2 regions of the Tissierella sp. genome follow, and region 1 is predicted to be linked to the other one. Evidence: a T-box and tRNA genes for the amino acid it is inferred to sense, from the RefSeq annotation. Region 1 holds a T-box; the other holds one or more tRNA genes.
What was found. A T-box is a leader RNA that pairs with one kind of tRNA and senses whether it is charged. The one in region 1 lies ahead of argS (arginine--tRNA ligase), so its partner is inferred to be a tRNA-Arg.
Positions count from the first base shown of each region.

Region 1 (7,636 bases):
AGGTGAAATCATTGAGACTGTAGAGAAAGAAATTGATGGTATATCTGTTTCAAATCTTGGAAGTCTAAAATATATGCAAGATAGATTTGATTTAAAGATTCATGGAGACATTGGGCTTAATGTATTTAATAACTTTACATTAGATTATCTTGAGAAAATTGGTCTTGGCAGTATAACATTATCGCCAGAATTAAATCTAAATCAAATTAAGAAGATTAACGAAGATTCAGCTGCTTTAACTGAAGCTATTGTCTATGGATATTTACCAGTTATGGTTACAAAGCACTGTCCTATGTCTTTGGTTAAGGGATGTAAAAATGATAAGGCTTGTGGAAGCTGCCAGTATGCTAAGGGATATGGAATAAAAGATAGAATGAATGTTACATTTAAGATGGATAGAAGAGATGGATTTACAAATATTTACAACTCTGTTCCACTAATGGTACTAGATAGTTTAAAACAGATTTACAATAACGGAATATCCATGGCAAGATTAGATTTTACCATGGAGTCAAAAAACATTAGAAATATACAAAGAGCCTTCTATGACTATAGTAAGGGTGTAATAGATGATAATGCTGCAAGAGAATTTATAGAAAGTTTTAGAGAAAATACAAGTATTACAAATGGCCACTATTTTAGAGGTGTAATGTAAATGAGGTGAATATATGAATGCAAAGACTTTAAAGGCATTAGAGTATAATAAGATTATTGAAATTCTAATTGGAAAAGCAGAATCACAATTAGGTAAGGATAAGATAAAAGAAATAGAACCTTTAACTAATATTGAAGAAATAGAGTATCTTCAAAGAGAAACAGAAGAGGCATATTCTCTTATGCTTAAGAGAGGTAATCCTCCTCTTTATGGTATTCACAGTATTGCTCCTGAGGTTAAGAGGGTAGAAATAGGTGGTTCCCTTAGTCCGGGAGGATTACTTAAGGTATCGGATTCTCTGAGGGTGTCTAGAGGCTTGAAAGGATATATTAAGGAGTCAAAGGATGATAAAGCTTCAGCATTTCCTATAATCGAAGGATTAGTAGAGGATCTTAGGATATTTAAACATATTGAAGATGAAATAAATAATGCTATTATATCTGAGAACGATATATCTGATAATGCTAGCTCTACATTGAGAAATGTAAGAAGACAAATAATCAGTAAAAATGAGTCTATAAAAGACAAGTTAAACTCTATAATAAATTCTCAATCCAATAAAAAATACCTACAAGATAATATCGTAACCATGCGTGAAGGTAGGTATGTAATACCAGTTAAATCCGAGAACCGAGGGCAAGTACCTGGATTAGTTCATGATATGAGTTCAAGTGGAGCAACTATATTTGTTGAGCCTATGGTTATAGTTAATTTAAACAACGAACTTAAAGAGCTAGAATTAAAGGAAAGAGAAGAGATAGAGAGAATTCTTAGAGAACTATCAAACTTAGTAGCACAGGAAGCTGAAAGTATATTAAATAATCAAAAAATCCTTCAGGACTTAGATAGTATCTTTGCTAAAGGAAAATTAGCTCTAGATATGAAAGCCACTAGACCAATCTTGAATGAGAAGGGTTATATAAATATTAAAAAAGGCAGACATCCTATATTGGATGTAAAGAAAGTTGTGCCAATAGATGTATATATGGGAAAAGAGTTTAATTCTCTAATAATCACAGGACCAAATACTGGAGGTAAAACAGTTACACTAAAGACTGTAGGCTTGCTTACCTTGATGGCTCAATCTGGACTTCATATTCCTGCTGATTTTAATTCTGAGATAGCTATATTTAATCAAGTATTTGCAGATATTGGAGATGAGCAAAGTATTGAGCAATCCCTATCAACTTTTTCATCCCATATGGTAAATATTGTGGACATATTGGATAAGGTTGAATATAATAGTTTAATATTATTTGATGAACTTGGTGCTGGAACTGATCCAACTGAGGGTGCAGCTCTTGCCATGTCAATATTGGACCGTTTATTAAAGTTAAACGTTAGAACTATTGCTACAACTCACTATAGCCAATTAAAGATATATGCACTAACTACTGAAAAGGTGAGAAATGCATCAGTAGAGTTTGATGTAGAGACTTTAAGCCCTACTTACAAATTACTTATTGGAGTGCCAGGGAAGTCAAATGCCTTTGAAATATCTAAGAGGCTTGGATTACAGGAATATATTATAGACTATGCTAGGGAGTTAATTTCCAATGAAAATGTAGAATTTGAAGATGTACTACAGGCTATGGAAAAGGATAGATTAGCTACTGAGGAAAATAGAGCTGAGGCTGAAAAGTATAGACTAGAAGTTGCAAGACTAAAGGAAGACTTAGCTGTAGAAAAAGATAAAACAAAGGAAATGAGAGACAAGATTCTTCAAAAAGCTAAGGAAGATGCAAGAAACATCCTAAGAGTAGCAAAAGAAGATGCTGACTCTTTAGTAGGCGAACTAAGAGAAATATCATCTGAAATTGAAAAGGATAGAAATAAAAAGATTCAGGAAGCACAGGATAAGTTAAAGGCCAAATTAAATATAGCAGAGGGAGAAGTATCTGCTAATGTTTTAAATGTAAAAGCCAAAAAACCACCGAAGAATCTTAAGGCTGGTGAAACTGTAGAGGTATTGACTTTTGGTCAAAAGGGAACAGTTCTTGAAGACCCTGATGATAATGGGAATGTTAGAATTCAGGTAGGTATAATGAAAATAACAGCTCATATAACTACCTTAAGGCGAGCAAATTCAGATGAAGAGGAGAGAGTTCGCGGATCTAACAAAACAATAATGAGCTCCAAATCTAAGGACATAAGTACAGAAATTGATTTAAGAGGAAAAAACCTAGATGAAGCTTTCCTTGAATTGGATAAATACTTGGATAATGCATATATTGCTGGATTAAAGCAAATAAATATAATCCATGGCAAAGGAACGGGAGTCCTAAGAGATGGAATAAAAGGTTATCTAAGAGGACATAAGCATGTTAGAACATCTAGGTTAGGTGTATATGGTGAAGGCGGAGACGGAGTTACAATAGTTGAAGTTAAATAAGTGATTTATAAAAAGTCTTAAAAAAGATGCGTTTCATAACTGATAAATCAGTTATGAAGCGCATCTTTTTATTTAGACACTATCTTTTGAAATAGCTCATCTATCTATACAATAAATATTGTTGGCAGATAAGCTAAAGGATCTATAAATAGTATTTTGATACATTTTTTCATATCAAAACTAGGGATACATAAATTGCCATTTTATGATATTATTATAATATTAGGTGGTGATTTAGTGAGAATAGGAAAATTCGCTGAAAGTAACAATCTTACAATAGATACTGTTAGGCATTATATGGAGTTGGGATTGATTATACCTGAAATGCAGGGAGGACAATATCATTTTGATGATAGATGCAAATCAGATCTAGAAGATATTTTGAACCTAAAAGATATGAGATTTACATTAAATGAAATAAAGGCTATACTCATATTTCGAAGGTTTGGAAATCTCACTCCATATGAACAAAATCAATATTATAAAACATTTTTTGATAATAAATATAAGAGTATAGAACAGGAAATAGGTAATCTTAAAGAAATTAGAGATAATCTTAAATTTGAAATACAGGAGTTAAACAATTGTAAAGAAAAACCTAGAAATAAAATTGGTATTGATTTTAGAAATTTGAATATATTTAAATGTTTGCAATGCAAAGATGATTTAATTCTCTTAAAAGGAAATATAGATAAAAATAAAGTAATTGATGGGGTTTTAAAATGCAAGTGTGGAGTGGAGTATAATATTGAAGATGGGATATTGATAATTAACGATGAGTTAAATCATAATGGATTTCAATTTGACTCTAATTATATAGAAGAATATATAAGCTCAACGGATATTGAATATTTAGATAATATGTATAAAAATTTAGAGTTGGTTTGTAAAAAAATAGATTTTGATGATTTTAAAAATAAAACAATATTAGAATTGGGATCTGGTGTTGGTTTTTTCTTAAGAAATATTTATAATGAACTGCCTGAGGATTCAATTTATATAGCTATTGATAATGATTTAGGCAGACATAAGTTTTTGAAAGGGATGCTGGAGACTATAGAATGCAATAAGAATATAATTTTCATATGTTCTGATTTTACCAAAATTCCTATACAAGATAAATCAATAGATGTTCTTGTTGATATTTCTGGAAGCAGTAATTATGCATTCTATAATGAGCATTTCTTATTAAACAAAATAGATAATTATGTTAAAAAGATTGCCTGTTTAATAGGTTCTTATATAATATTTAAAAATTTCAGTGTAAATAGTAAAATAGATGATAAATACAAAAAAGAGTTTATTCTAAATAATATAAAAGAAAAAATAAAAAATCTAGACTATAAGCCTATTTATGATAAACAATCCAGATCTTTAGAGAAGGGTGGAAGATACGAGGATTATTTTGTAAAAGGTGAAGAAGTATACTATTATTTTTATTATGGAAAAAGATAGGGTTGACCCTATCTTTAATTATATGTACAAATAAAAAGAATGAGAAAAGATATTGACATGGGCTATTGACTATTATTTAGGATGTTGTAGAGGAGTCTAAGGGAGGAGATTGTTTGAAAATGTCAATTAGCATTTTTATAAGTTATTTAGCATTGTATTTAGTGATTTATCTGCACGAGATTGGTCATGCACTTCTTTATTACAAATATGGATGTAAGAAGAACTGGTGGCAGGTAACTGTAAAGCCATATTTATTTTTCTCTACGCCTCTACCTGTTGATATGGAAAAGGCAAGATTACTAAATCGAAAACAAAATATTTTTATTGCATCTGGAGGAATTGGGATTAATTTAATTTTTGCTATGCTTACATTTCTTATTTTGCAAAGGATAAATCAAAACTATTATATTGGTTTATTTTTGCATCAATTTTTAACATTACACTTAGGTGAAGCTGTAAGTTATCTTATTATAGGTAATGTTTATTTAGTGAGCGATATGGAAGTAATAGCAAAATCAAAAGCAATCTTGAGACCACTCTATTTTGTATTTGGATTGTTTGTTGGACTTTTTTATATGCTGTTCTTAATCGGTATGCCTGAAGAATACAAGTCTATAATAGTTGCATTTAATGCTATGACAATTCTATGTATGGGTGTAGGTCGAATAGTATTTACAGTGATTCATAACAAAAGACTTAATAATCACCAATATGACAATTAGTTAGGTAAATTAAATAAGGGAAATTGTTGTTTTGGGATGTGAGTGAATAGCAATAGTATTAAAAAGTATATATTAATAGAATATTTTTAAATAAACCTTGTATTTATCTATCTAATATTGTATATTATATAGTAATAATTATATAACAATTCGTAGATTGAGAGAGTAAGGTATTTACCGTGGAAAAGCGAGCTGGGTTGGTGGAAGCCAGTACATAGGAAATATTTGAAGAGAACTCAGGAGAATATATCTGAAATGAGTAGGATATTACGCTAGTAGCGTTAAAATTTCGAGTGGGCATATATTATGCCAACAAGAGTGGTATCACGGGTTAGCTCTCGTCTCTTATTTTAGAGACGGGAGCTTTACTATTTTAAGGAGGTTGGGAAGATGTTAAATTTTAGAGAAGAAGTTGTTAAATTAATTCAGTCTGAAGTAGATGCTCTTACAGAAGAAGAAATATCTTCTTTAATAGAAGTGCCGCCATCATATGATATGGGTGATTACGCTTTTCCGGTATTTAGGTTAGCAAAAGCTTTTAGAAAGGCACCACCAGTTATTGCTGAGGAGTTAGCAGGAAAATTTGGGGATAATAAGTACTTTGAAAAGATAGAAAATAATGGACCATATCTAAATTTCTTTATTAATAAAGATAAACTTACTGAAAGTACTTTAAATGAGATTAAGGAAAAACAGACTAAGTACGGTTCTTCTGATATGGGAAATGGTAAAACTGTTATAGTTGAGTATTCATCACCAAATATCGCAAAGCCCTTCCATATAGGGCATATTAGAACAACTGTTATAGGAAATGCCTTATATAAGATATATACTTTCCTTGGATTTGATACAGTTGCTATTAATCACTTAGGGGATTATGGTACTCAATTTGGTATGCTTATTTCTGCATATAAGAAATGGGGCGATAGGAAAGCAATAGAAGCTGATCCTATAAATGAACTATTAAAACTATATGTTAGATTTAATGCAGAAGCTGAAGAAAAGGAAGAACTAAGAGATGAAGCTAGATACTGGTTTAAGGAATTAGAAAATGGCAATGAAGAAGCAGTAGCATTATGGGAATGGATTAGAGAGATAAGCTTACAAGAATTCAATAAGGTATATGATATGTTGAATATTAAATTTGATTCCTATGCTGGTGAATCCTTTTATTCTGACAAAATGCCTGCAGTAATCGAAGAATTAAAATCAAAAAATCTGTTAAAAGAATCAGATGGTGCATATTTAGTAGATTTGGAAGAGCATGGAATGCCACCAGCGCTTATAATGAAGAGTGATGGATCTACATTATATACTACAAGGGATATTGCAGCTGCTTTCTACAGGAAGAAAACATATGATTTCTATAAAAACATATATGTAGTAGCTTCTCAACAAAATCTTCATTTTAAAGCTTGGATGAAAGTAATAGAACTTATGGGGCATGAATGGGCAAAAGATTGTATCCATATTCCATTTGGAATGGTAAGTCTAGAAGATGGGACTTTATCTACTAGAAAAGGAAGAGTTGTATTCCTGGAGGATGTCCTAAATAAGGCAGTCAATAATACCCTCAATATAATAAATGAAAGAAATCCAAAACTAGAAAATAAAGATGAAGTAGCAAAACAAGTCGGTATAGGTGCAGTAATATTCCAAGAATTATTTAATCAAAGAATTAAAGATTATGTATTCTCTTGGGATAAGACCTTAAGTTTTGAAGGTGAAACTGGTCCTTATGTTCAATATACTCATGCAAGGATAAATTCACTTCTTGAAAGAGGAGAGTTTAATATAGATGACAATGTGGACTATAGCCTTTTAAGTACTGAAGAAGAGATAAATATTTCTAGACTTTTATATGATTTCCCAAGGGTAGTAGTAGATTCTATGGAAAAGAATGAACCGTATTTTATTACTAGACATATAATTGAAATAGCAAAGGCTTATAATAAATTCTATAATGCATGCCAAATAATTGTAGAGGATGTAGAATTAAAGAAAGCAAGACTTATGTTATCCTTTGCAGCTAAAACTGTTTTAAAGACAGGATTAGACTTACTTGGGATGAAAGCACCAGAAAGAATGTAGATATATGGAAATAATAGATCTAGAACAATTGTTGTTAAATGTATTTAAAGAAGACTTTAATAGAAATAAGAGATATAGTTATATATCACAATTAACTGTAATTGCAATAAAGGCATTAATGCCTATGGTAGATGAACATGGAATTAGGATAGACTATACTAGATTTGTAGAAGAATTAAAGCTATGGGTAAGTTACAGGAATGGTGAGAACTCTTCCTTGCTGAATACACAAGGAAGAGTAAATCCCGATATATATTGGAAAGAAAAAGATGATTCAATCATTAGTAGGATAATACCATTGGTATTAGTAAATCAGGAATA
Region 1 is NZ_JAVKTS010000003.1:5,879-13,514, reverse strand. Features, by position in the region: gene RIN63_RS07635 (DUF3656 domain-containing protein) at 1-655, shown strand, start outside; gene RIN63_RS07630 (endonuclease MutS2) at 669-3,047, shown strand; gene RIN63_RS07625 (MerR family transcriptional regulator) at 3,285-4,502, shown strand; gene RIN63_RS07620 (hypothetical protein) at 4,616-5,224, shown strand; T-box leader at 5,369-5,573, shown strand; gene argS (arginine--tRNA ligase) at 5,615-7,315, shown strand; gene RIN63_RS07610 (hypothetical protein) at 7,320-7,636, shown strand, end outside.

Region 2 (7,636 bases), on a different contig from region 1:
AAAAATTTCCGATAGTTGCAGAATTAAATCCTATTAGTATAATAACTAATAATTTATATAGAATAAATCTACTACAAAACACTGATGGAGCAGTGAAAGGAATAGTTTCCTTATCTTCTTATTGCATAATTTTAATCCTTTTATCCTATATATTTTTAAGGAGGAAGACCTATGACAGTATATAAGTATTTTATTAAAGTAGCATTAAAAAATAGAGGAATTATACTTTCCTATATAATAATTTTCTTTATTTTATCAATTTTAAATGGTAGTAGCAGTGCACAGAGGGAAACTGATTTTACTGAAACAAAGTTAGATATTGCAATAGTTAATAATAGTGATAGTGAATTGTCTAAGGAATTAGTAGATTACCTCGGAAAAAAGAATAATATAATTGACACAAAATCAGATGAAAAATATATGAAAGAACAGATTTTTTTACAGATAGCAGATGTCATAGTTATTATTCCAGAAGATTTTTATGAAAAAGCAATAAATAAGGAAGAATCAATTAAAATATATAGAGATGATAGGAATATAGGATCTTATCAAATTGAAAATCAAATTAGCAAATTTCTTTCTTTTGCTAATGCAAGCTATGAAAATGGTGAGTATAATCTATCTAATGTAAATATTGCATTAGAAGAAGGTATAGAAGTAGAATTGGTGAACACTGACAATAATGATGTAAATCAAAAAGCAAATACATGGTTTAAGTTTTATTTCAATTTCACTGCTTATATAACAATGGGCTTGTATATTTCAGTAATAGGTCTTGTAATGACTGAATTCACAGATAAGAATGTTGATACTCGAAGAAAAATATCTTCAATAAGATTTCTAAAGTTTAATAAGGAAATGTATCTAGGGCAGTTAACAATAGCAAGTCTTATTACACTAATATTTATATTGGGATCCATTGCTCTAAAGGGAAAATATATTCCTGAAGTAGATTTTTTGAAATATGTAGTAAATTTAGGTGTTTTTTCACTCTCAATTCTATGTCTTACTTTCTTAATAAATAATATAACAAGCGATAAATTCATTATAACTGGTTTGAGTACAGTATTAGGTCTTGGAACTTCATTTATATCAGGAGTAATGGTTCCACAGGAGTTTTTAGGGGAAAAAGTTCTTACAATAGCTAAGTTCTTTCCAACATATTATTTTGTAAGGATAAATGAGACGAATATTAATTCTTTCGTAGATGTAAAATATGAACTCTTTATTCAATTATTATTTGCCATGGCTTTCCTATTAATTGGCTTATATTTTTCTAAAGCGAGGCAAAAAGTTTAATAAAAAGATAGATAAAATCTTAGCAAAGTCTAAGATTTTTTTCTATTAATATGTTATAATCAAGATGACATTTAATGGCAATATTGTCGGGGGTTTAGAGCTAGGTTTTTTTCTATTATAATATTTTAGAGGGGGATTATAATGAATAAGGAAGAACTGAGGAATATGAAGTTTTCAACAAAGGCAGTCCATGCAGGGTATCAAAAAAATGAATTTGGAGCATTAGCTACACCTATTTTTCAAACATCTACATTTATATTTGATAATGCAGAGCAAGGTGGTAGAAGATTTGCACTGGAAGAAGATGGATACATTTATTCTAGATTAGGAAACCCAACTAATACTCAGGTAGAAGAAAAGCTGACTGCCTTGGAAAATGCTGAGGCTTGTGTCTCCATGGGTTCAGGTATGGGAGCTATAACTTCAGTTATTTGGACAGCTTTAAGTGCTGGAGACCATATGATAGCAGCTAAAACTTTATATGGATGTACCTTTGCATTTTTTAATCATGGTCTATCAAGGTTCAATATAGATGTAACCTTTGTAGATACATCTAATCCTGAAAACATAAAAAATGCCATGAGAGAAAATACTAAAGTCATATACTTAGAAACTCCTGCAAATCCTAACATGAATATTTCAGATATAGAAGCTATTTCTAAAATAGCCCATGAAAAGGAAGATTGTATAGTTGTAGTTGATAATACTTATTGTACACCATATTTACAAAGACCTCTTGACTTAGGTGCAGATGTTGTAGTGCATTCAGCTACAAAGTACTTAAATGGACATGGAGATGTTATAGCTGGATTTGCTGTTGGAACCAAGGAGTTCATTGATCAAGTTAGATTAGTTGGAATAAAAGATTTAACAGGCTCTGTACTTAGTCCTTTTGATGCATTTTTAATTAATAGAGGAATGAAAACATTAGATCTTAGAATGGAAAAGCACTGTGCAAATGCTCAAAAGGTAGCAGAGTTTTTAGAAGCTCATCCAGCAGTAGACAATGTTTCCTTCCCTGGATTAAAGAGTTTCCCTCAATATGAATTAGCAAAAAAACAAATGAAATTACCAGGAGCTATGATTGCATTTGAAGTAAAGGGTGGAATAGAAGCGGGTAAGAAATTGATGAATACAGTTAAACTTTGTACCTTGGCAGTTAGTCTAGGTGATACAGAGACTTTAATTCAACATCCAGCATCCATGACACACTCACCATATACAGAAGAAGAAAGATTAGCATGTGATATAAAAGAGGGCTTAGTTAGATTATCAGTAGGACTAGAGGATGTTGAAGATATCATAAATGATTTAGATATGGCATTAAATAACCTATAGAAGAAAAGGCGCCTATATCTGAGAGACACAAGTAATAAGTTTAAATAAGTTCGCATTAATAGTAACTGAATTTTTCTGATAAAGTAAATAGATATTAAAGTATTATAAAATATGGTTATTTGGGATGTTTTCTGCTTTTTAGGAAAATATCCCTTTGACATCTACATAGAAATAGTATAAAATATATGAGTAAACTATGTACTGGTAGCTCAGTAGGATAGAGCGACGCCCTCCTAAGGCGTAGGCCGGGGGTTCGATTCCTCTCCAGTACACCAAGGTGATACTAATGGATATTTTTTATATGAGAAAAGCTTTAGAAGAAGCAACAAAAGCAACTAGCATCTACGAGGTTCCCGTAGGTGCTATTATTGTTTATAATGGAGAGATAATAGGCAGAGGATATAATAAAAGGGAAACCACGAAAGATCCAACAGCCCATGCAGAAATACTTGCCATAAAAGAAGCAAGTAAGTATCTTGACGCTTGGAGGCTTATGGACTGTACCATGTATGTGACTCTAGAGCCTTGTGCCATGTGTGCTGGAGCCATAGTCAATTCTAGGATAGATAGACTAGTCATAGGTACAAGAGACCCTAAGAGAGGTTGTTGCGGTACTGTAGAGGATTTAACTAATCATCCTAAATTTAACCATAGATTAGAAGTGGAATTTGGAGTATTAGAAGATGAATGCAGCAGTATAATTTCAGATTTTTTTAAAGAGCTTAGGAAAAACAAATAGTTTACTTAGAACAGCTTTACTAAAATTTTGATTTAGTTATAAATTTTACATTTAAATAAGAAACTCCCAGAGGGAGTTTTTTATTCTTCAAAACCTATTACAGTAGTAGGATCATCTTTAATTTTATATATAAATAGACCTGTAAAAGCAAAAATTACAATAATCAAAGGTGTTAAATAATTAAAGAATGCATATCTTGCATATTCCCATGCTGTTACACCTAATACCCCATATAGGAAAGCACCGCAAGTATTCCATGGCACCAATGCAGAAGTAACCGTACCAGCTCCTTCAAGTGTATTAGATAATAGTTTAGGATGAAGGCCTTTTTCTCTATATGCCCTTGCATACATTCTGCCAGGAACAACTATTGCTATATATTGCTCCGGCATAGTAATATTACTAAATATACATGTAAGTATTGTAGTTGCAACTAATCCGCCTACAGATTTGACTTTTTTCAATATTGCATGTACTATAACCTCTAATTGTCCAGTCTTTTCCATAATACCACCAAACATCATGGCTATTATTGTAAGGGAGATAGAATACATCATACCCATCAAGCCACCAGCTGATAGAAGCTCATCTATTAATTGTATTCCTGTTTGAGACTCATAACCACCATAAGCTGCAGATAACAAACTTCCTAAATCAACTCCCTGCATTATAGCTCCAAGTATACCGCCTAAGACAATTCCCACTGTTATACCGGGGATAGCAGGCATTTTTAATGCCATGGCAACGATAACAGATAATGGTGGTAGCAATAATATTGGAGAGATATTAAAATTAGCTGCAATTCCTTCCCTTATTGCATTAATAGAGGAAACATCCGTATTGCTATTTGCATAATTAAAACCCATTATCAAGAATATAATTAAAGTAATAGTGTAAGAAACTAATGTAGTAGGTATCATACCTTTAACATGTGTAAATACATCAGTACCTGAAACTGCTGGTGCTAAGTTAGTTGTATCAGATAAAGGAGACATTTTATCTCCAAAGTATGCACCGGAAATAATTGCTCCTGCAGCTACTGGAGCTGGAATACCTAATCCTGTAGAAATACCCATCAGTGCAATACCAATTGTACCTGCTGTACCCCAACTAGTACCTGTGGCTAAGGATGTTACAGAACAAATTAGAACAGTTGCAACTAGGAAAATACCAGGTTTTAATATTGCTAATCCATAATATATCATACTGGGCACAACACCAGAGATTAGCCACAAGCCAATAAGAATACCAATAATGGATAATATTATTACTGCTTGTAATGCTTGATAAATACCATCAAACATTGATTTCTCAATTTCACTCCAGGTGAACCCAATCTTTAGTGCAATAATTACAGCAAAAAATGTACCTATTAGCATGGGTATATGTGGATCAGCGCCATATTTAATAATGCTAGTTGCCATGACTGCAATTAAAAATCCGAATGATATTAGAGCCTCCCATAAATATGGCTTCCGGGCTATCTTTTTTTCTTTCATCTTTGTAAATCTCCTCCTTAGTGTCTAAAACCCTATTTGATTATAAAAAAAGATATTGTATTGTCAATGTATCTAAAGTATTCGTACAATTTAATAATTTTATTCCTTTTTGGGAAAAGCCTCATTTTTTGCTATCTATTAATTTGAAGGCTACTATGATATAATATTTGAGTATAATCATGGAGAGATGTCCGAGAGGCTGATGGTGGTGGTCTCGAAAACCATTGCGCAGTTACGCTGTGCCGGGGGTTCAAATCCCTCTCTCTCCGCCAAATATAATATAATTAAAAAGGCTTTAGACAAGTTAATTTGTCTAAAGCCTTTTTTACATAAATAAATATCCAAATATATTAAAAGTATAGCCTATGATAAGTATACCCAATGACACTACACCAACAAAAACAACTAAGAGTTTTTTCTTAACAACCTTTGAAAGCATAATAATTGAAGGAAGGGAAAGTGCTGTTACTCCCATCATAAATGATAATGCTGTTCCTAATCCTACTCCCTTCATTACTAAAGCTTCTGCAATAGGTAAAGTACCAAATATATCTGCATACATAGGTATACCTACAAAAGTAGCTATTAAAACTGAATACCATTTATCACGACCAAGTATGGCTGAAATAAAGGATTCAGGAATATAGTTGTGAATAGCTGCACCTATTCCAACACCTATAAGGATGTATAACCATACCTTTTTAATAATATCTAGGACCTGGTCTTTTGAAAAATTAATCCTATCTTTAACAGTCAATTTTTCCTGCTCCATATCAAGAACTGGATTGTTAAAGACAAAAGGCTCAACATATTTCTCTAACTTCAATTTGCTAATTATGGTTCCTCCAGCAACTGCAAGTATTACACCAACTACCACATACGCTAGAGCTATTTTCCAGTTAAATATACTAGCCAGCAAAATAATTGATGCCAAATCAACTAAGGGTGAAGAAATTAAAAATGAAAAAGTAGTTCCTATTGGTAGTCCTGCACTGGTAAATCCAATAAAAAGTGGAATTGAGGAGCAGGAGCAAAAAGGTGTTACTGTACCAAGCAAAGCAGATAGTATATTGGCTGTAATACCATTAAATCTGCCTAGGATCTTTCTAGTTCTCTCTGGTGGGAAAAAAGACTGGATATAGGAAATACCAAATATTAAGACAGAGAGCAAGATAAATATTTTTATTACATCATAGATAAAGAAGTGAATACTATTGCCTAATCGACTTTCCATACTTAGTCCAAAGATGTTTTCAACTAAGAGTCTAACTAGTTCAAAGAGCCATTCCATTTTAAGTAATTGGGCATTTAACCATTTTAATATAATCATATATATCAAATCCTTTAATATGTTTTTTTATTAATTAATGAGGTTTTACAAGACTGGAACTAATATCATTGAATAAATTTCTCAATAGTTCCAAGCTATCCTTATTTATTGTATACTTCATCCATATTCCATCTTTTCTGCCATTGACAAGACCTGATTCGCATAAGATTTTCATATGATATGAAAGGGTAGGTTGTGTGATGTTAAATTTTTCCAAGAGATTACAAGCACATAATTCTCCATTAGAGAGCATATCAAATATCTTCATTCTCGTTTCGTCACCTAGTGCTTTTAAAAACAAGGCATATTTATTATAATCCTTAACCAATATTTCCACCTCCTATAAATACCTTTAATACATTGATATCTATCTATATCTAATAATATAACACACATAGATAGATATCAATATGTTGTTAATATTGTTGTGCCAAATATGGAGTATTCTACCATTTTATGATATTCTATATAGAAACAGATAATTTAACAAACAGATCCAGTAGAATTGAACCTGTAGATTATATGTAATGTCTATTATTGGAGGGATAAGTATGAAGAAGAGACTGGTAGTAATAGTTATAGCTATTACACTGATATTTATGAACATGAATTTAAACATAGCAGGAGCTATGGATCAGGAAAGCTTAAAGGTAATAAAAGTAGCTGCTGGTAATAATCATTCAATGGCTATTAAAAGTGATGGTAGTCTATGGGGTTTTGGTGGTAATTATGAAGGTCAGCTTGGTGATAAGACTATTGTCAATTATAGTGATAATCCAATATATATAATGACTGATATATCAGAAGTTATGGCAAGTATGACTCATACAATGGCCATAAAGAATGATGGAAGCTTATGGGGCTGGGGAGATAATTCAAAAGGAGCAATTGGTGATAGCACCACAATAAATCGTCATAGTCCTGTAAAAGTTATGGATAATGTTAGTAAAGTAGCAACAGGTCTTAATTTTACAATGGCTATAAAAGATGATGGAACACTATGGGGTTGGGGGAATAACTTTGGAGGCAAGCTTGGTGATGGGACAACCATAGCTCGCAATACTCCTATTCAAATAATGACAGATGTTCGAGAAGTATCAACTGGTAATAATCATACAATGATTATTAAAAATGATGACACCTTATGGGGGTGGGGAAATGATTCCTCAGGTGAAATAGGTAATGGACCAATGGATTATTGTTTTGATATTTCTATGAATATTATGTCAAATGTTAAATCAGTATCTGCTGGCGGTAGCTTTACAATGGTCCTAAAAAATGATGGTAGCTTATGGGCTTTTGGAAATAATTCCTATGGACAATTAGGGGATGGTACAACATCTAGCCAAAATAAACCAGTCCAAGTGATGACAAATGTAGCATATGTAGATGCTGGTTTTAACCACACAATGGTTATTAAGTCTGATGGAA
Region 2 is NZ_JAVKTS010000005.1:62,089-69,724, forward strand. Features, by position in the region: gene RIN63_RS12380 (ABC transporter permease) at 1-185, shown strand, start outside; gene RIN63_RS12385 (ABC transporter permease) at 172-1,299, shown strand; gene megL (methionine gamma-lyase) at 1,441-2,637, shown strand; tRNA gene RIN63_RS12395 (tRNA-Arg) at 2,836-2,912, shown strand; gene tadA (tRNA adenosine(34) deaminase TadA) at 2,924-3,376, shown strand; gene nhaC (Na+/H+ antiporter NhaC) at 3,457-4,875, opposite strand; tRNA gene RIN63_RS12410 (tRNA-Ser) at 5,057-5,147, shown strand; gene RIN63_RS12415 (permease) at 5,201-6,205, opposite strand; gene RIN63_RS12420 (metalloregulator ArsR/SmtB family transcription factor) at 6,240-6,533, opposite strand; gene RIN63_RS12425 (stalk domain-containing protein) at 6,757-7,636, shown strand, end outside.
Region 2: it encodes a tRNA-Arg, which carries the amino acid that the T-box ahead of argS (arginine--tRNA ligase) is inferred to sense. The anticodon was not compared.